DNA from 2 places in the Pseudomonas sp. LBUM1676 genome. Region 1 is predicted to be linked to the other one. Evidence: riboswitches for the same ligand, from Rfam matches in the RefSeq annotation. Region 1 holds a riboswitch; the other holds the start of a gene.
The links. Region 1 has a riboswitch for cobalamin ahead of cobO (cob(I)yrinic acid a,c-diamide adenosyltransferase). Riboswitches for the same ligand answer to the same signal wherever they lie in the genome.
Positions count from the first base shown of each region.

Region 2: it holds a riboswitch for cobalamin, as region 1 does, so the genes downstream of both, ACA041_RS17690 (CbtB domain-containing protein) here and cobO (cob(I)yrinic acid a,c-diamide adenosyltransferase) in region 1, are expected to answer to the same signal.

Region 1 covers NZ_CP166777.1:4,954,252-4,964,379, reverse strand. The annotation lists gene purN (phosphoribosylglycinamide formyltransferase) at 1-9, opposite strand, end outside; gene purM (phosphoribosylformylglycinamidine cyclo-ligase) at 21-1,079, opposite strand; gene ACA041_RS22830 (DUF2066 domain-containing protein) at 1,463-2,521, shown strand; gene ACA041_RS22825 (AI-2E family transporter) at 2,557-3,630, shown strand; gene hda (DnaA regulatory inactivator Hda) at 3,859-4,563, shown strand; gene ACA041_RS22815 (C40 family peptidase) at 4,778-5,431, shown strand; gene ACA041_RS22810 (C40 family peptidase) at 5,595-6,137, shown strand; gene ACA041_RS22805 (O-methyltransferase) at 6,154-6,807, shown strand; gene ACA041_RS22800 (PQQ-dependent sugar dehydrogenase) at 6,936-8,249, opposite strand; cobalamin riboswitch at 8,551-8,784, shown strand; gene cobO (cob(I)yrinic acid a,c-diamide adenosyltransferase) at 8,866-9,477, shown strand; gene ACA041_RS22790 (cobyrinic acid a,c-diamide synthase CobB) at 9,474-10,128, shown strand, end outside.
Region 2 covers NZ_CP166777.1:3,824,695-3,834,822, reverse strand. The annotation lists gene metH (methionine synthase) at 1-377, opposite strand, end outside; gene nfuA (Fe-S biogenesis protein NfuA) at 702-1,286, shown strand; gene cobM (precorrin-4 C(11)-methyltransferase) at 1,440-2,186, opposite strand; gene ACA041_RS17700 (cobalamin biosynthesis protein) at 2,266-2,679, opposite strand; gene ACA041_RS17695 (CbtA family protein) at 2,676-3,383, opposite strand; gene ACA041_RS17690 (CbtB domain-containing protein) at 3,395-3,598, opposite strand; cobalamin riboswitch at 3,720-3,947, opposite strand; cobalamin riboswitch at 4,161-4,374, shown strand; gene cobW (cobalamin biosynthesis protein CobW) at 4,474-5,541, shown strand; gene cobN (cobaltochelatase subunit CobN) at 5,545-9,408, shown strand; gene ACA041_RS17675 (magnesium chelatase ATPase subunit I) at 9,551-10,128, shown strand, end outside.

The sequences.
Region 1 (10,128 bases):
GTGGGACATCCGCTCTTGCATCAGTGTGCCTTGAGGTTTTTCAGTACGACCGAAGCCGCGCCTTCGGCAGCGGTGGAGATCTGGCCGATGACCCAAGGTTGCTCGCCGGCTTCACGCAGGACGTTCAGTGCGGTTTCGACGTGCTCCTGGCCAACGCAGATGACCATGCCGACGCCGCAGTTAAGCACGCGGTGCATTTCGTTTTCGTCGACGTTGCCTTGCTCTTGCAGCCAGTCGAACACGGCCGGGCGAGTCCAGCTTGCCACGTCAACCACCGCTTGAGCGCCTTTTGGCAGCACGCGCGGAATGTTGTCCAGCAGGCCACCGCCGGTGATGTGGGCCATGGCCTTGACCGCGCCGGTTTCCTTGATCAGCTTGAGCAGCGGCTTCACGTAGATGCGGGTCGGAGCCATCAGCAGGTCAGTCAGCGGCTTGCCGTCGAGCTGGATGTTTTCGATGTCGGCGCCTGCCACTTCGATGATCTTGCGGATCAGCGAGTAGCCGTTGGAGTGCGGGCCGGAAGACGGCAGGGCGAGCAGGGCGTCGCCGGCAGCGACTTTCGAGCCGTCGATGATTTCGGATTTTTCTACGACGCCGACGCAGAAGCCGGCCAGGTCGTAGTCTTCACCTTCGTACATGCCAGGCATTTCAGCGGTTTCGCCGCCGACCAGGGAGCAGCCGGACAATTCGCAGCCCGCGCCGATGCCGGTCACGACCTGGGTCGCGGTTTCGACGTTGAGTTTGCCGGTGGCATAGTAGTCGAGGAAGAACAGCGGCTCGGCGCCGCACACCACCAGGTCGTTCACGCACATGGCCACCAGGTCGATGCCGATGCTGTCGTGCTTGTTCAGGTTCAGTGCCAGGCGCAGCTTGGTGCCCACGCCGTCAGTGCCGGAAACCAGCACGGGCTGCTTGTAGCCGGCCGGGATTTCGCAGAGGGCGCCAAAACCGCCCAGGCCGCCCATGACTTCCGGGCGCGCAGTGCGCTTGGCGACGCTCTTGATGCGTTCGACCAATGCTTCACCGGCGTCGATGTCTACACCGGCGTCCTTGTAGCTCAGGGAGGGTTGCTTGCTCATGATCCAGGCCTTTAGGGGGGATTCAGGGGTAACGACCGGGTCCAGCGGGACCACCGAAACTGACGAAGGCGATTGCCGAGCGCATGGTTCAGGGTGCCCGGCTGTTGCCGGTCTGCGAAGGCGCGCGATTTTATCAGGCTTGAGAGGCAGCGGCCATCCTCAGGCCGACAGCAGGGGCATATCGGCTGAAAAAAACCGTAATTGCCCGTGTTGGCACAATCGCGCAGGGCTGTATAAGGTATCGCCATTAACAGTCTATCGTTATGGCAGTGCGAAAAACTTGCCCGGAACCTGTGAATGTTTTGCGCCGGGCGAGGGTCACAGCCTTGCTCGATCATCTTCATGCGGTCTGTTCCAGCCGCTCTTGTCGTCAGGAATCCTCCATGCGTTTTTTCAAATTTCTGTTTGTGGGCGGTTTATCGTTGGTCAGCCTCGCCAGTCAGGCCGAAACCGTCAAAGGCCTTTATCAGGTGCGCGAACCTGTCAGCAGCCAGGCGCCCGCGGAGCGCGATCAAGCCACCCAGCGCGCACTGGATACGCTGGTGCTGCGTCTGACCGGCGATCCCAAGGCTGCGCAAAGTCCGGGGTTGGCGGCGCTGCGCAAGGATCCGCAACAGATCATCAGCCAATACGGGTTTGATGCCGGCCCGCCGGAGGTGCTGAAGGTCGATTTCGACCCGGCCTCCACGCAGCAGGCGCTGCGCCGTGCCGGGTTATCACTCTGGGGCGCGAACCGACCGTCGATCCTGGGTTGGTGGTTGAACGATGCCACCGAAGGATCGACCCTGGTGGGCGATGGCCAGGCCAGCGCGACGCCATTGCGCCGCGCGGCACAACACCGGGGTTTGCCTTTGCGCTTGCCGCTGGCGGACCTGAATGAGCAGATCGTGGCCACCGCACCGAATCTCGAGGCGGCGGATCCGGCGCCGTTGCGTGGCGCTTCGGACCGTTACAATGCCGATGCCTTGCTGGCGGTGCATGCCCGTGAAGAGGGTGGCCAGTGGCAAGCCAAATGGCGCTTGTGGCTGGGCGATCAGAAAGAGGCCGGCAGTGTCCAGGGCGCCGATCAGGCCGCCGTTGCCGATGCCGTGATGTTGGCGGTCAGCGAGCGACTGGCGCCGCGGTTCGTGGTCAAGCCGGGTGCTTCGAGTGAACAATTGCTGGAAGTACAAGGCATGAACCTGGAACGCTATGCAGCTCTCGGGCGTCTGCTGGAACCCTTTGGCGCGCGTCTGCAGAGCGTCGAAGGCGACCGCATTCTGTATCGGGTCAACGGCAGCCCCGAACAGCTGAAGTCGCAATTGTCCCTGGCCAAATTGCAGGAAGTTCCGGCCGGTGAGGCGCCAGCCCCTGCGACGCCTGTCCAGCCCGCGGCTGATGGCTCGGTACCTGCCGCAGCGCCGACCCCAAAACCGACGCCGCAGTTGCGTTTCCGTTGGTAAGTTTTTCTTTCCTTATATAGAAGCTGGAGTGGTTCATGGCCGATACGCGGCGTTGGTTCTGGTTGGGTGGGGTGATCCTGCTCTGCGCGTTTGTCTGGCTGTTGCATCCAATCCTCACGCCCTTTCTGGTCGCGTTGCTGCTGGCCTATCTGTTCGATCCCCTGGTGGATCGGCTGGAGAAGGCCGGCCTGTCGCGGACCTGGGGTGTGATCGCGGTGTTTGCACTGTTTACCCTGATCTTCACCACCTTGCTGCTGGTGTTGGTGCCGATGCTCGCCAAGCAGTTGTTTCGCTTGTACGAACTGACGCCGCAGATGCTCGACTGGTTGCAGCACAGCGCGCTGCCGTGGGCGCAGTCGAAATTCGGTCTGTCCGACGGTTTCTGGAAATTCGACAAGCTCAAGGCAGCGATCAGCGAGCACATGGGCCAGACCACTGACATTGTCGGTGTCGTGCTGAGTCAGGCGACGGCTTCCGGATTGGCATTGATCGGACTGCTGGCCAATCTGGTGCTGATCCCGGTGGTGAGCTTCTACCTGTTGCGGGACTGGGACCTGATGATGGCCAAGATCCGCGGTCTGTTGCCCCGTGATCGCGAAGAGCGCGTGGTGATGCTGGCCGGTGAATGCCATGAAGTGCTGGGTGCATTCGTGCGCGGACAGTTGCTGGTGATGGTGGCGCTGGGAGTGATCTATGCGGCGGGCTTGATGCTGATCGGGCTGGAGCTGGGGCTGCTGATCGGTCTGATCGCCGGCCTGGCCGCGATCGTGCCGTACATGGGGTTTGTCATCGGGATTGGTGCGGCATTGATTGCCGGCCTGTTCCAGTTCGGCGGCGACCTGTATCCCATGGTCGGCATCGTCGCGGTGTTCATGGTCGGCCAGGCGCTCGAAGGCATGGTGCTGACGCCGTTGCTGGTGGGCGACCGGATCGGCCTGCACCCGGTGGCCGTGATCTTCGCGATTCTGGCGGGGGGCGAGCTGTTCGGTTTTACCGGCGTGCTGCTGGCCTTGCCGGTGGCCGCGGTGATCATGGTGCTGGTTCGCCATGTGCACGACTTGTACAAGGATTCCGGCATGTACAGTGGAGTTGATGGGCCTGAACTCTAAGCCGGGTTGATATCCGTCGCGGCTGTCCGGTTCATTGCCGGACTGGCCCTCCTCTTTTGCATGGCGCTCACCCGTCGCGCCAAAGAAACTGCCATGAAACCAGTGCGTTAACGCAAACCTTTGATTTTGCTTATGGTCTGTCGCATTGTGCGGTCAGCTTCACGGGTATAAACTTCGCAAACTTTACACAGAGGCCACTAACGGTTCCCCTGGAACTGTTCAGTCAGCATGAAACCGATTCAGCTGCCCCTAGGTGTGCGTCTGCGTGATGACGCTACCTTTATCAATTACTACCCAGGCGCCAATGCCGCTGCACTCGGCTATGTCGAGCGGCTATGCGAAGCCGACGCCGGCTGGACCGAAAGCCTGATTTATCTCTGGGGCAAGGACGGGGTAGGGCGTACCCATCTGTTGCAGGCGGCGTGCCTGCGTTTCGAACAGCTGGGGGAGCCGGCGGTGTATTTGCCGTTGGCAGAGCTCTTGGATCGTGGCATCGAAATCCTCGACAACCTCGAACAATACGAACTGGTCTGCCTGGATGACCTGCAGGCGGTCGCCGGACGGGCCGATTGGGAAGAGGCGCTGTTCCATCTGTTCAACCGTCTACGCGACAGCGGTCGGCGCTTGCTGATTGCGGCATCGACCTCCCCGCGTGAATTGCCGGTGAAGCTGGCGGACCTCAAGTCCCGCCTGACCCTGGCACTGATCTTCCAGATGCGTCCGCTCTCCGATGAAGACAAACTGCGTGCCCTGCAACTGCGCGCTTCGCGTCGCGGCTTGCACCTGACCGACGAAGTCGGGCATTTCATACTGACCCGCGGTACTCGCAGCATGAGTGCGCTTTTCGAGTTGCTCGAACGTCTCGACCAAGCCTCTCTTCAAGCCCAGCGCAAGTTGACGATCCCGTTTCTCAAGGAAACCCTGGGATGGTGAAGCCGGGGTCCGACGCAGGTTTCGGCAGTTTTCAGACGCCAGAAAATCCGCTGTCCTACAGGGCTGCAGGCTGCAGAACGTCTAAATGGGGCTCAAGCGCTTAGATGTAATCGAGAAACGCAGAAGTCACATAAAGTTCGATTGAATTTGCAAATGGGCATGATTGCGGGCATAGTCGCGGCTTCTTTTATAACTTTAAGCCACGGTCGTGCCCATGCTAAAGCGCTTCGCACCCCTCGTGCCCCTCGCACTCGTCACCCTGTTGTTCGGTTGCGCTGCTCATTCTCCAGTGCCCCAGCAAGAACAAAAACAGCAGGTTATCAATTCAGTTACCGCCCAGTCATCTTCCGTTCTTCTCCAGGAAGCGCTTGATCAGCAAGTGGCAGCCACCGACAAAGAACTGGCCAGCTTCGCCAATGGCAAGTCCTACCAGCTTCCGGTTCTGGCAGACAGCATCCTCGAACGTGGCATGTCCCTGATCGGTACCCGTTACCGTTTCGGCGGCACCTCCGAAGCCGGTTTCGATTGCAGCGGCTTTATCGGTTATCTGTTTCGTGAAGAGGCTGGCATGAACCTGCCACGCTCCACTCGCGAAATGATCAACGTCGACGCACCGCTGGTGACTCGCAGTGATCTGAAGCCAGGTGACTTGCTGTTCTTCGCCACCAATGGTCGTCGTGGGCGCGTCAGTCACGCCGGGATCTACCTGGGCGACAACCAGTTCATCCATTCCAGCAGCCGCCGCAGCGGTGGTGTCCGGATCGATAGCTTGGGCGACAGCTACTGGAGCAAGACCTTCATCGAAGCCAAGCGCGCACTCGCCATGGCGCCGGATTCGTCCCCGGCGATCGTCACCGCACGCAAGTAAGCGGACAGTTTGTAGGGTGAACTTAAAGTCTTACTTGAAGTTTGCGCTATAGTCGCTAGAATCCTGATCTAAGTTTGATGGCAAACCGCCTGCGTGCGCGCAGGCGGTTTTCTTTTCTGCCCTTTCGGTGGAAAAGCCGCAGCCAGATCAGGGTGTTCTGCTTATGACATTGCCAGCCCGCTTCGCAATCCTGTTCTTCGCAGCGCTGCTCAGCGCCTGCGCCAGCCGCACACCGCCGCCAGCACCGGCACCGGTGGTTCGCGCGCCATTGGTATTCGGTCCCTCCCAAGCCTTTTCTCCCGCCGCCGAAGATGTGCTGTTTCGTGCGCTCGGTCTTGTTGGCACGCCCTATCGCTGGGGCGGCAACACGCCGGATTCGGGGTTTGATTGCAGCGGGTTGATCGGCTATGTCTACCGTGACATGGCCGGCATTTCCCTGCCGCGCACCACCCGCGAGATGATCGGCATGCAAGCGGCCAGTGTCGGCAAGGAAGGCTTGCAGACCGGCGACCTGATCTTCTTCGCCACCAATGGCGGCTCCCAGGTCAGCCATGCCGGGATCTATGTCGGCGAAGGTCGTTTCGTCCATGCGCCGGCCACTGGCGGCACGGTCAAGCTCGACAGCTTGTCCAAGGCGTATTGGCAGAAAGCCTACCTGAGCGCCAAGCGTGTGCTACAACCAGAGCATCTGGCACATAACCCATAGATTGCAGAGTCTGGTCATGACCGCTCGCACGCTCAATCTCGATGATTCCCTGTATCAATACCTGCTCGACGTCTCCCTCAGGGAGACGCCGCTGCTCAAACGCCTGCGCGACGAAACCCAGGCGCTGCCCATGGCGCGCTGGCAAGTGGCGCCGGAGCAGGGGCAGTTCCTCGCATTGCTGGTGAAACTCACTGGCGCCAGGCGTCTGCTGGAAGTGGGCACCTTCACCGGTTACAGCGCCTTGTGCATGGCCGCAGCATTGCCGGATGACGGTTCGCTGATTTGCTGTGACATGCCCGGCGACTACAACGCCACCGCCCGCCGTTACTGGCAGGAAGCGGGTCTGGCCGGGCGAATTGACCTGCGTCTGGCACCGGCGCTGGAGACCCTGGCCCGGCTGGATCAACCAGGGCAGTTCGACCTGATCTTCATCGATGCCGACAAGGCCAATTACCCGAGCTACCTGGAGCATGCGCTGCGTTTGTTGCGGGTCGGTGGGCTGGCCGTGTTCGATAACACGCTGTGGAGTGGGCGGGTGCTGGAGGAGAGTCCCGACAGCGCGGACACCCGAGCCATCCAGGCGCTCAATCGCGCCTTGAAGGATGACGTGCGGGTGGATTTGTCGTTGTTGCCTTTGGGGGATGGATTGACCCTTTGCCGCAAGCGCTGATCAATGTGGGAGCGAGCTTGCTCGCGATAGCGGTGGGGCAGCGCCATCAATATTGAATGTGCTGGCCCTATCGCGAGCAAGCTCGCTCCCACAGGTGTTGTGTGTCCAGAAGGTGGCGTGTATTGCAGTTATTTAGCCGTTGATACCCGCCACACCTTGTTCCCCACATCATCCGCCACCAGCAAACCTCCGTGCCGGTCAATCACCACGCCCACCGGACGGCCCATGGCTTTTTCATCGTCGGTGAGGAACCCGGTGAGCACATCAACCGGTTGCCCGACCGGTTTGCCCGCGCTGAAGGGCACGAAAATCACTTTGTAGCCGCTGTGCGGATCGCGGTTCCATGAGCCGTGCTGGCCGATGAATGCGCCTTCCTTGAACTGCGCCGGCAGGTTGTTGCCTTCGGCAAAGGTCAGGCCCAGCGATGCCGTATGCGGGCCGACGGCGTAGTCCGGCGCAATGGCCTTGGCCACCAGGTCCGGATTCTGCGGCGTCACGCGCACATCGACATGCTGCCCGTAATAGCTGTAGGGCCAGCCATAGAACCCGCCGTCTTTCACGGAGGTGATGTAATCCGGCACCAGGTCGCTGCCGATTTCATCCCGCTCATTGACGGCCGTCCACAGCGCACCGCTCTGCGGTTCCCAGGCGAGGCCGTTGGGATTGCGGATCCCCGAAGCGAAGATCCGATGGTTGCCGGTGGCCCGATCCACTTCCCAGATCGCCGCGCGACCTTCTTCCTGATCCATGCCGTTTTCGCCGACGTTGCTGTTGGACCCGACCGTTACGTACAGCTTGTTCCCGTCCTTGCTGGCGATAACGTTCTTGGTCCAGTGATGATTCAGCGTGCCGCCCGGCAGATCGACGACTTTGATCGGCTGCGACTTGATCGCCGTATCGCCCTCTGCATAGTGGAAGCGCAGCAGGCGGTCCGTATCGGCGACGTACAAATCATTACCGACCAGCGTCATGCCGAACGGCGAGTTCAGGTTTTCCAGAAACACCGTGCGGGTTTCGGCGATGCCGTCGTGGTCCTTGTCTCGCAACAGTGTGATGCGGTTCGGGCTGGGTACCCCTGCACCGGCCCGGCCCATGACTTTCTTCATGACCCAGCCTTTGATGCCTTTGCCGTCATCGGGTTTGGGTGGCGCATTGGTTTCGGCGACCAGCACGTCGCCGTTGGGCAATACATAAAGCCAGCGCGGGTGATCGAGACCTTCGGCGAAGGCGGCGACCTGGGTTCCGGTCGCAGCGGTTGGTTTCGCACCGTCCGGCCAGCCGATCGCCGGGGCAATGTTCACCGTCGGGATCAGGGTCTTGTTCGGTTCTGGCAGCTTGGGCTGCGGTCCGGTGCCGTCCATGACTTGCAGGCTGGAGGTTTCACCGCAGGCGGCGAGCCCTCCGGCGAGCGCGATGACGAGAACGAGCTGGGGCTTGCGCATGCTGATCTTCCCTATGAATGCGTAGATACAATCATAGAGAAGCTTGCAGGTGCGATGGTTCAACCGGTCAGCCGCGGGCTTCCTTGAACAGGACGACGGTGCCGGGGTGATAGTGGCCGCCTTCGTTGCGCAACTTGCGCTAGGCGTAGGGGAAATACCAGGCCACGGCGCAGCTGTTTTCCTTTTGCAGGTCGTCGACCATGTCCTGCAGTTCTGGATTGGCGTCAGATAATTGATCGACGGCACTGAATTGCTTGAGCAGGCCCCGTCTTCAATTGACGCTCCACCCCCAACCCTCTAACCTTCGCGGCTTGTTTCAGGTGCTCTGTGGCCATGGCCGACAGAGTGAAACAGGGAAGTCGGTGAGTGATGCTCTTCAAGCGACGAAGAGTCATGATCCCGACGCTGCCCCCGCAACGGTAAATGAGTAAAGGCTGTGCATTGAGCCACTGTGTTGATTATCGACATGGGAAGGCGCGCAGTCAGGCCAGCGCCGCTCATGAGCCCGGAGACCGGCCTGATCCATCCAGCGGCATCACGGTGGGCGATGCCAGGCTTCTTGCCGTCTATTCTTGTGCCTGCCCGCCGTTATCCAGCCCCAACGGAGAGCTCCCCCATGACTGATACTCCCGATCGTGACGAACGTCACCTGGCGCGCATGCTGCGCAAAAAAGCCGTGATCGATGAACGCATCGCCAATTCCCCGAACGAATGCGGCCTGCTGCTGGTGTTGACCGGCAACGGCAAAGGCAAGAGCAGCTCGGCTTTTGGCATGCTCGCCCGCTCCCTGGGCCATGGCATGCAGTGTGGCGTGGTGCAGTTCATCAAGGGTCGCAACAGCACCGGCGAAGAACTGTTCTTCCGCCGCTTCCCGGAACAGGTGCGGTTTCATGTGATGGGGGAGGGCTTCACCTGGGAAACCCAGGATCGCCAGCGTGATATCGCTGCCGCCGAAGCCGCCTGGGCAGTCTCCCGCGAACTGTTGAGCGATCCGTCCATCGGTCTGGTGGTGCTCGATGAATTGAACATCGCCCTCAAGCACGGTTATCTCGATCTGGATCAGGTGCTCAGTGATTTGCAGGCGCGTCCGCCGATGCAGCACGTGGTGGTCACCGGTCGAGGCGCCAAGCCGGAGATGATCGAACTGGCCGACACCGTCACCGAAATGGGTGTGATCAAGCACGCGTTCCAGGCCGGTATCAAGGCACAAAAAGGCGTCGAGCTGTGACGCAACTACGTTATTGCCCGGCGGTATTGATTGCCGCGCCGGCCTCCGGCCAGGGCAAGACCACCGTCACCGCCGCGCTGGCCCGCTTGCATCGTAATCAGGGGCGCAAGGTGCGGGTCTTCAAGTGCGGCCCGGATTTTCTCGACCCGATGATTCTCGAGCGCGCCAGTGGTGCGCCGGTGTATCAACTGGACATGTGGATGGTCGGCGAACAGGAAAGTCGCCGACTGTTGTGGGAAGCCGCAGCTGTTGCCGACCTGATCCTGATCGAGGGCGTGATGGGGCTGTTCGATGGTACGCCGTCCAGCGCCGATCTGGCGCGGCACTTCGGTGTGCCGGTGCTGGGTGTGATCGATGGTACCGCGATGGCCCAGACCTTTGGCGCACTGGCCCTGGGGCTGGCGCGCTATCAGCCGGACTTGCCGTTTGCCGGTGTCCTGGCTAACCGCGTGGGCACATTGCGCCATGCGCAATTGCTCGAAGGCAGCCTGACGGAAGGCCTGCGCTGGTATGGCGCCTTGTCCCGGGAAACCGGGATCGAATTGCCGAGTCGGCACTTGGGGCTGGTTCAGGCCAGCGAGCTCAATGATCTGGATCTGCGTCTCGACGCGGCAGCCGAATCACTGGCCAACAGTTGCGATGTTGCGCTGC
Region 2 (10,128 bases), 1.1 Mb from region 1:
GGCGTCTCCAGGGTCTTGGCGTCGGCGACCTTGCGCGCCAGGCGGGCGCCTTCTACGTTTATCTCGTAGGCCAGGCCCTGCATGCCGTAATCGGCCTGGGACACCTGGGTGGCGTTGAAGGTGTTGGTTTCCAGAATGTCGGCGCCGGCATCCAGGTAGGCTTTTTCGATCGAGCCGATCACGTCCGGGCGTGTCAGCACCAACAGGTCGTTGTTGCCCTTGACGTCGCTGGGCCAGTCGACGAAGCGTTTACCGCGGTAATCCTGCTCCTCGAGCTTGTAGCTCTGGATCATCGTGCCCATACCGCCATCGAGAATCAGGATGCGCTCTTTGAGGGCGTGCTTGAGAGCTTGAAGGCGAACACTGCGATCGGACATTGGGACTACTCGGAAAGACCATGACGAAGGGGCGGAATGATAGCAAACCTGTGCGGTTTTGGAGCATGTTGCGGTTTTGCATGAATCTGGTTCATGTTGACGCGCCTGTAGGAGCGAGCTTGCTCGCGAAGGACATCAACGATAATGCGTATTGTCTGGCTACACGCGGTGCCTGACCATCCTTCGCGAGCAAGCTCGCTCCTACAGGGGGGGCGGGGTGTACAGAAGACCGTTGCCACTTCCGGAGTTTCCCGACAAAAATACTAGGACTTTGTCCGGCGCGATGATTGGCGTAAACTGCGCCCAAGCCTGCGAGGAGTTTCCATGACCGCTATTACCATTACCGACGCCGCCCACGATTACCTGGCTGATCTGCTCTCCAAGCAGAACACCCCGGGCATTGGCATCCGCGTTTTTATCACCCAGCCTGGCACCCAATACGCCGAAACCTGCATTGCCTACTGCAAGCCGGGCGAAGAAAAGCCTGAAGACACGGCAGTGGGGCTCAAAAGCTTCACCGCTTACATCGATTCGTTCAGCGAAGCCTTCCTGGATGATGCGGTAGTCGACTACGCCACCGACCGCATGGGCGGCCAGCTGACCATCAAGGCGCCAAACGCCAAAGTACCGATGGTCAACGCCGACAGTCCGATCAACGAGCGTATCAACTACTACCTGCAGACGGAGATCAACCCGGGGCTCGCGAGCCACGGCGGTCAGGTCAGCCTGATCGATGTGGTCGAGGACGGCATCGCCGTGCTGAAGTTCGGCGGCGGCTGCCAAGGTTGCGGCCAGGCGGACGTCACCCTGCGCGAAGGGATCGAGCGGACGTTGCTTGAGCGTATTCCTGAGTTGAAGGGTGTTCGCGACGTGACTGACCATACGCAGAAAGAAAACGCCTACTACTAAGGTGTTCGCTGCGAAATGAAAAAACGGCGCTGTGGTGAGGGAGCTTGCTCCCGCTCGATTGCGAAGCAATCGCAAAGCAGCTGATGCATTTTACCGTGATGAATGCGTTGGCTGATGTTGGGACCGCTCCGCGGTCCAGCGGGAGCAAGTGCTTCAGGGTCTGTAGAGATGCGCATGCCCGGCGCGATACAGCGACGACTCGCTGAAGTGATCGCTACCCAACACCCGACCCACCAGAATCAACGCCGTGCGCCGAAACCCCTTGGCTTCAACCTTCGCGGCAATATCCTCAAGCGTCCCCACCACCCAATCCTGATCCGGCCAGGTCGCCCGGTGAATCACCGCGATCGGACAGTCCGCGCCATAATGCGGCAGCAATTCGACCAGAATCTTCTGCAGATGATTGACCCCCAGATGGATCGCCATGGTCGCCCCGTGCTGCGCCAGGCTGCCGAGTTCTTCACCGGCGGGCATGACGGTCTTGTCGGCGTAGCGGGTCAGAATCACGCTCTGTGACACATCCGGCAAGGTCAATTCCGCACCCAACAGTGCCGCACAGGCCGCTGTCGCGGTCACACCGGGAATGATTTCAAAGGCAATGCCGAGTTCGCGCAGGTAGCGAATCTGCTCGCCGATGGCGCCATACAGGCTCGGGTCGCCGGAATGCACCCGGGCGACATCCTGGCCCTTGGCATGGGCGCTCCTGATCAGTTCGATGATCTGTTCCAGGTGCAGTTCGGCGCTGTTGATCACGTGTTCGGCCTGGTGGCCTTCGAGCACGGCAGCGGGCACCAGGGAGCCGGCATAGATGATCACCGGGCAGCTGCGGATCAGCCGCTGGCCTTTGACGGTGATCAGTTCCGGGTCGCCGGGACCCGCGCCAATGAAATAGACAGTCATCGTCGGTTCCTGTGAAAAAAGGCTTGGCAAGGCTTCAGATGAAGATTGCTCATGATCGAGCAGGGGGTTATCGGGGATGTCAGGCAGCGCCAGCCAATGCCAGGGTCGCCTGGGCATATTTCTGTCGCGAGATCAGCAGTTTGACCGGGGCCTGGACCAGGTGTTCAGCCAGGGCCAGGGCAGCACTTTCCGCCACACCGTAGCAGCCGGTGCGTTCGAACGCGATGTCCGAATGATGGCTGAGTTGCGTGTGATAGCCGGCCAGTTGTGCGCTGCTGAAATACATAACCTCCAGCCCAAGCTGTTCGGCGAGTTCGATCAGGCCAGGTTCTTCGCGCTTGAGGTCGATACTGGCCAGGGCCTTGATCTGGTGCAGGCCGATCCTGTGCGCCTGTAGCGCCTGGTCGAGCAGCGCCCGCAGCGTGCTGACGGGGCAGCCGCGCTGGCAGCCCAGGCCGACCACCAGGGTCGGCGCTGTGCAGTCATCGGTCATGCGTGGTATTGGCCAGCGCTTTTGCGGCGGAACAACCAGGCGCTGATCAGGCCCAGGGCCAGCCAGAACGCCACGTTGGTCAGCTGCGAAGCGATTTTGAACTGCGCCTCGAGCGCTTCCGGTGCAAGCATCGAATGCACTTGCGGTTGCGGTGCGCCAATCACGTGGGGAACCGCGAGGATGGCGACGCCGAGGATCTTCATCAGCCAGTGACGGCTGAACACGATCAGGGCGATACCGACTGCGGTGGAAGCGGCAGTGCCGATCCACCAGATCTGCCGTTGCGTCAGGTCGGCCGCGGCGGTCCCCGGCAGTTCAGGCGGAAGGCCGAGGGTCGGCGCGAGCACGAAGGTCGCGTAACCGGCCAGACCCCACAGCAGGCCCTGTGAAGTCCTGGTCGGCGCGCGCAAGGTATAGAGACCGGCAAGCATCAGGGCGAAACCTACGGCCACCACCAGGTTGCCGCCGGTGGTCGACAGCACGCGCTGCCAGCCGTCTTCCGGCTCCCAGGCTTCGGCGTCGTGGGAGTGAGCGACGACAGCACCGGCGGCGTGCTCGTGAATTTCAACAGCGGCCGGCTCGGATTTTTCGTAGGTTTCCGCCTGCAGAATCAGTGGCGACACCCAGAAGCTTTGCAGCAGCGTCAGCAGCAGGGCAGCCAGCAGCCCGGTGAAACCTGCGGTTTGCGCGATACGCTTGATCATGTCGGCAGGTCTCAATGGCACGGGAACGCGGAGCTGTGACGGGTATCGTGGGCGGCATTGTGCACCGCTTCGATGTGCGAGAAACCGGCAAAATAGACCAGGCACGCGCCAAGGATCGACGCACAGGCGGCGGCGGTCAGGCGTTGGGTCAGGGTCGTGGTGGAGCTGGCGGTGCTCTTATCGGTGTTGCTGCCGGTGCTGCTGATGATCGACATGGCGCTTCCCTCTGGTCTGTCAGCGGGTGAATAGAGCGCATGGAAGATCCCTGCGGGCACGGGCACGCAGAGGTTCAAACAGCGCCCGCCCACCGCGGGTTTGTTATTCAGTGAGCGTGACGCTCACCTGATGTTGCGGGCCGGTCTCCGGGCTCGCGAGGGGCGCTGGCTTTCGCCTGGACCTGCAAGAATCACCTTCCCATGCCGTACGGCTGGCACAGTGGATCTGATTCTTCGCTCGCTTACCGTTGCGGGGGCAGCACCGGACTGACATGGCTTGGAGTAAAGCACATGATTCACCGGTTTCCCGTTTCACCCTGTGAAGGGCACCCGTAACAAGGCGTGTAGGAGAGCATGGGCGGGGGTTGGGCGTCAATTGGCATGGGTTCTCAACTTGACACCGGGGTGACTGCTTCGCGGGCAAGCCTCGCTCCTACAGAACATAGTCGCCCACAATGTATGTGATCGGCGCTATTGCTGTAGGAGCGAGGCTTGCCCGCGAAGGCGTCCTGTCTGTCTCCACAGATCTCTGCGCGGACATTGACCCGCCCCAAGACCATGCGTAGCCTTGCGCATTCGAGGTTCTTCGGCGTCTGCCGAAGCTAAGAAGGGAACGCGGTCGATGCCGCGGCTGCCCCCGCAACTGTGAACGGTGATGTTTCGCTGCCACGCCACTGCAAACCCTGTGCAACGGGTTCGCGGGAAGGCGCAGCGAACGCCAGTCGAACGACTGGCACACCGTCAGCCAGGAGACCTGCCTCGATACAGATTCTCACTACAACCGGGCGGGGTGATCCGGTGGCGGAACTCTTGCGCGCGCACCTGTCGCAGCGATTGTCGTCCCGTATGCCCGCCACCTTGCCAAAGGGCATCCGATGAAAACACTGGCCAAACTCCCCGTCACCATCGTTACCGGCTTCCTCGGCTCGGGCAAGACCACCTTGCTGCGGCACATGCTCGACAACGCTCAGGGTCGTCGCATCGCGGTGATCGTCAATGAGTTCGGCGAGCTGGGCATCGACGGCGAAATCCTTAAGCAGTGCTCCATCGGCTGCACCGAGGAAGAAGCCAACGGCCGCGTCTACGAACTGGCCAACGGCTGCCTGTGCTGCACCGTGCAGGAAGAATTCTTCCCGGTGATGCGCGAACTGGTGGCCCGCCGCGGTGACCTCGATCACATTCTCATCGAAACCTCGGGCCTGGCCCTGCCAAAACCGCTGGTGCAAGCCTTCCAGTGGCCGGAAATCCGCAGCGCCTGCACCGTCGACGCCGTCATCACCGTGGTTGACAGCCCGGCCGTTGCCGCCGGCACCTTCGCCGCGTTCCCGGATCAGGTCGATGCCCAGCGCAAACTCGACCCGAACCTGGACCACGAATCGCCGCTGCACGAACTGTTCGCCGATCAACTGGCCAGCGCCGACCTGGTGATCCTCAACAAGGCCGACCTGATCAGCCCTGAAGACCTGGCCCGTGTGCGCCTGGAAGTCGCCGAAGAACTGCCGCCGGCGGTGAAAGTCATCGAAGCCAGCAGCGGTCGTTTGCCCCTGGAGGTGCTGATCGGTCTCGGCGCCGGCTCCGAAGAGCATATCGACCGCCGTCACAGCCATCACGATCACCACCATGAAGGCGAGGACGACCACGACCACGACCACGACGCCTTCGACTCGATCTCCATCGAACTGCCGCAAGCCGACGAAAGCCTGCTGCTGGATGCCCTGACCCAACTGGTAGTCCAGCATGGCATCCTGCGCGTCAAAGGCTTCGCAGCGATCCCGAACAAGCCGATGCGCCTGCTGATCCAGGGCGTGGGGACTCGATTCGACAAACATTTCGACCGTCAGTGGGGTGTCGATGAAGCGCGCACCACGCGTCTGGTGTTGATCGGCCAGGAACTGGATGCCGCCTTGCTCGAAGCGCAATTGCGCGCCGCGCTCAGCGTTTAAGCCATGCACCTGCTCAGGACCCAGCCCGGCGGTTTCGTGTCGGATGACAACATTGCCGACCTTGGACAAACCCCCGCCGAGCTGGTGATCCTGTGCAGCGGCGACTCCAGCCTGGCGCTGCTCGCCGAAGCGGCGCAGCAGTTACCCGACGATTACCCGAGCGTGCGCCTGGCCAACCCGATGCAGGTGCAGAATCACGCCTCGGTCGACCTGTATGTCGACCAGGTGCTGCGTCATGCCAAGGTCATCCTGATTTCATTGCATGGCGGCATCGCCTATTGGCGTTACGGCGTCGAGCAGTTGGTGGCACTGTCCGAGCGCGGTGTGCAACTGATCCTGGTGCCGGGCGACGATCGTCCGGATCCGGAACTCAGCGACTTGAGCACCGTGGTTGCCGAGGACCGCGACCGGCTTTGGCATTACCTTCGCCAGGGCGGCATGGCCAATGCCCTCGACCTGTTCCGCTGCCTGGCCAATCGTTGGCTGGATCGCGATTACGCCTGGGCCGAGCCGCAAATCCTGCCGCGCACCGCGATTTACCACCCGCAACATAGCCCCGCAGCCCTGAAAGACTGGCAAGCCGACTGGCAGATCGACCAGCCGGTGGCGGCGGTGCTGTTTTACCGCTCGCATCTGCAGGCGGCGAATACCGCTTTCATCGATGTTTTCTGCCAGCGTCTGCAGGCGGCGGGCCTTAACCCGTTGCCGATAGCCGTGGCCAGCCTGAAAGAGCCCGGCTGCCTGACCGTGGTCGAATACCTGCTGGATGAAGTCGCGGCCTGCGTGATTCTCAACACCACCGGTTTCGCTCAGTCCAGCCCCGAAGCACCGCATTTGCGACCGTTTCGCCGCAACATTCCCGTGATCCAGGCGATCTGCGCGCAAGACAACGAACCCGGTTGGCGCGCCAGCGAACAGGGCCTGGGGCCGCGGGATCTGGCGATGCACATCGCGCTGCCGGAACTGGACGGGCGAATCATCAGCCGACCGATCAGCTTCAAGGACCTGGCCTGGCGCAGTGAGCGCAGTCAGTCGGACGTGGTGTGTTATCGCGCGCAACCTGAACGCATGGATTTCGTCGCTGAACTGGCCCGGCGCTGGATTGATCTGGCGCGGGTGCCCAACGCTGAAAAACGCATCGCCCTGATCCTGGCCAACTACCCGACCCGCGATGGTCGCATCGGCAACGGTGTCGGCCTCGACACACCCGCCGCGGCGCTGAACATCCTGCGTGCGCTGCAGGGCGAAGGGTACCCGCTGCCTGCCGGGTTGCCCGACAGTGGCACCGCGTTGATCCAGCAATTGCTCGGCGGCGTCAGCAATGACCTCGACACCCTTGACCAGCGTCCTTGCCAGCAAAGTCTGGCGCTCGACGACTATCAACTGATGTTCGATGCGCTCCCCGAAGCCAACCGCCAGGCGGTGCTGGAACGCTGGGGCAGCCCCGAAAGCGATCCGATGTTCCGCGGCGGGCGGATGATGATTGCCGGGCTGCGTTTGGGCCTGACCTTCGTCGGCATCCAACCGGCCCGGGGTTATCAGGTCGACCCGAGTGCGGTCTATCACGACCCGGATCTGGTGCCGCCTCACGCCTATCTCGCGTTCTATTTCTGGCTGCGCAACACCTACGGCGCCCACGGCGTGATTCACGTCGGCAAGCACGGCAACCTCGAATGGCTGCCGGGCAAGGGTGTCGGCCTGTCGGAACATTGCTGGCCGGATGCACTGCTCGGGCCGTTGCCGAATATTTACCCGTTTATCGTCAATGACCCGGGCGAGGGCGCCCAGGCCAAGCGCCGCACCCAAGCGGTGATTATCGACCACCTGATGCCGCCGCTGACCCGTGCCGAGACCTACGGGCCGTTGCGCAACCTGGAGCTGCTGGCCGACGAATATTACGAAGCGCAGTTGCTCGATCCGCGCCGCGCCCGGGCGTTGCAGCAGGACATTCTGCAACTGGTGCGCGACACGCACATCGATCGCGAATTGCAGCTGGACGATAAGCTCGACAGCGATGCCGATGCGGCGATCTGGCTGCCGCGCCTCGACACTTACCTGTGCGATTTGAAAGAGTCGCAGATCCGCGACGGCCTGCACGTGTTTGGCGAGTCGCCGACCGGGCGATTGCGCATCGACACCTTGCTGGCCCTGCTGCGGATTCCCCGTGGCGACGGGCGAGGGGCGCAATCGAGTGTGTTGCGGGCGTTGGCCAAGGCGTTCGAGCTGGGTTTTGATCCGCTGGATTGTGCGCTGGCCGAGCCTTGGACCGGACCGCGCCCCATGGAACTGCAAACCCTCAACAATGAAGTCTGGCGCACGGCCGGTGATACCCGCGAACGCCTGGAACTGTTCGCCGCTCAACTGATCTCGCAGACTGTGAGTCCTCAATCCAACCCCGAACCCTGTGGGAGCGAGCCTGCTCGCGAAGCGGTTGATCCTTCAACATCGATGTCGCTTGACCCACCGCTTTCGCGAGCAGGCTCGCTCCCACAGGAGGCCGGCTGGTCCGAGGTGCAAGCCATCATCACCAGCCTGCGCGAAGTGGTCGCACCACGACTGGATGCCTGCGGGCCCGCGGAAATGCGCGGTCTGCTCGATGCCTTGAGCGGGCGATTCGTCCCGGCCGGCCCCAGTGGCGCGCCGAGCCGCGGTCGGCTGGACGTGTTGCCCACCGGGCGCAACTTCTATTCGGTGGACGTGCGCAACCTGCCGACCACCACCGCGTGGCGCATCGGCTTCCAGTCGGCGAACCTGATTCTGGAGCGTCACCTGCAGGATCACGGCGATCATCTGCGTCAGCTCGGCCTGTCGGTCTGGGGCACCGCGACCATGCGCACCGGCGGCGACGACATTGCCCAGGCCATGGCGCTGATGGGCGTGCGGCCGGTGTGGGCCACGGGCAGTCAGCGGGTCGACGATTTCGAGATCCTGCCGCTGAGCTTGCTCGACCGACCGCGGGTGGACGTGACCCTGCGCGTGTCCGGCTTCTTCCGCGATGCCTTTGCCAATCTGATCCGGCTGTTCGATGCGGCGGTGCAAGCGGTCGCCGCCCTCGACGAACCGGACGACCTCAATCCGCTGGCGGCCAAGGTTCGCGCCGAGCGTGAAGCGCTGCTGCAATCGGGCCTTGATGAAGAGGCGGCTCGGCGCCAGGCCGGTTGGCGCATCTTCGGCGCCAAACCCGGTGCGTATGGCGCGGGGGTGCAGGGCGCGATCGAGGGTCGTCTGTGGCAGAGCCGCGAAGACTTGGCCGAGGTTTATCTGAATTGGGGCGGTTACGCCTACGGCGGTTCTGACGAGGGCACCGCCGCCCGCGAACAGTTCGCCCAGCGCCTGAGCCAGGTGCAAGCGGTGCTGCAAAACCAGGACAATCGCGAGCACGACTTGCTCGACTCCAACGACTACTACCAGTTCCACGGCGGTATGCTCGCCGCCGTTGAAAGCCTCAGCGGCGAAACGGCGGCCAGTTACCATGGCGATCACAGCCAGCCGGACCTGCCGAAGATCCGCACCTTGAAGGAAGAGCTGAACCGGGTGATTCGTTCCCGGGCGGCCAACCCCAAGTGGATCGACGGCGTGAAGCGCCACGGCTACAAAGGCGCGTTCGAACTGGCGGCCACGGTCGACAACCTGTTCGCCTTCGACGCGACGACGCAGTTGATCGACGATCACCAGTACGCGCTGCTGGCGGACGCCTACCTGCTGGATCCGGCGACCCGGGATTTTGTTCGTGAGCACAATCCCCATGCACTGCGCGACATGACCGAGCGCATGCTGGAAGCGCAGCAGCGGGGGATGTGGCAGGAGCCGGGCGAGTACCGCGAGGCGCTGGAGAATCTGTTGCTGGATATAGAAGAAGACAGCTGATGCAATTCCCCTGTGGGAGCGAGCCTGCTCGCGAAGAGGTCATCACAATCAACATTTTCGTTGACTGCCAGTTCGCTTTCGCGAGCAGGCTCGCTCCCACAGGTGACCGTGTAGTTACCCCGACCATGATTGAGTATTAAAAATGACCGACACCCCGCATTTCCCCCTCTCCGCCGTGGTCGGCGCCGACGACTTGAAACTCGCCCTCTGCCTCACCGCCATCGACCCGAAAATCGGTGGCGTGCTGATCGAAGGTCCGCGCGGCATGGCCAAATCAACCCTGGCCCGTGGGCTCGCGGATCTGCTGGCCAGCGGTCAATTCGTCACCTTGCCCCTCGGCGCTACCGAAGAACGCCTGGTAGGCACCCTCGACCTCGACGCCGCGCTGAGCGCAGGTCGCGCGCAATTCTCCCCGGGCGTGTTGGCCAAGGCTGACGGTGGCGTGCTGTACGTCGATGAGGTCAACCTGCTGCCCGATCACCTCGTGGACCTGCTGCTCGACGTCGCCGCCAGCGGCACCAATCTGATCGAGCGCGATGGCATCTCCCATCGGCATTCGGCGAAGTTCGTACTGATCGGCACCATGAATCCGGAAGAGGGTGAGCTGCGTCCGCAATTGCTCGACCGCTTTGGTCTGAATGTCTCCCTCACTGGTCATACCGCACCCGCCGAGCGTGGCCAGATCATTCGCCGGCGACTGGATTTCGACAGCGACCCCCA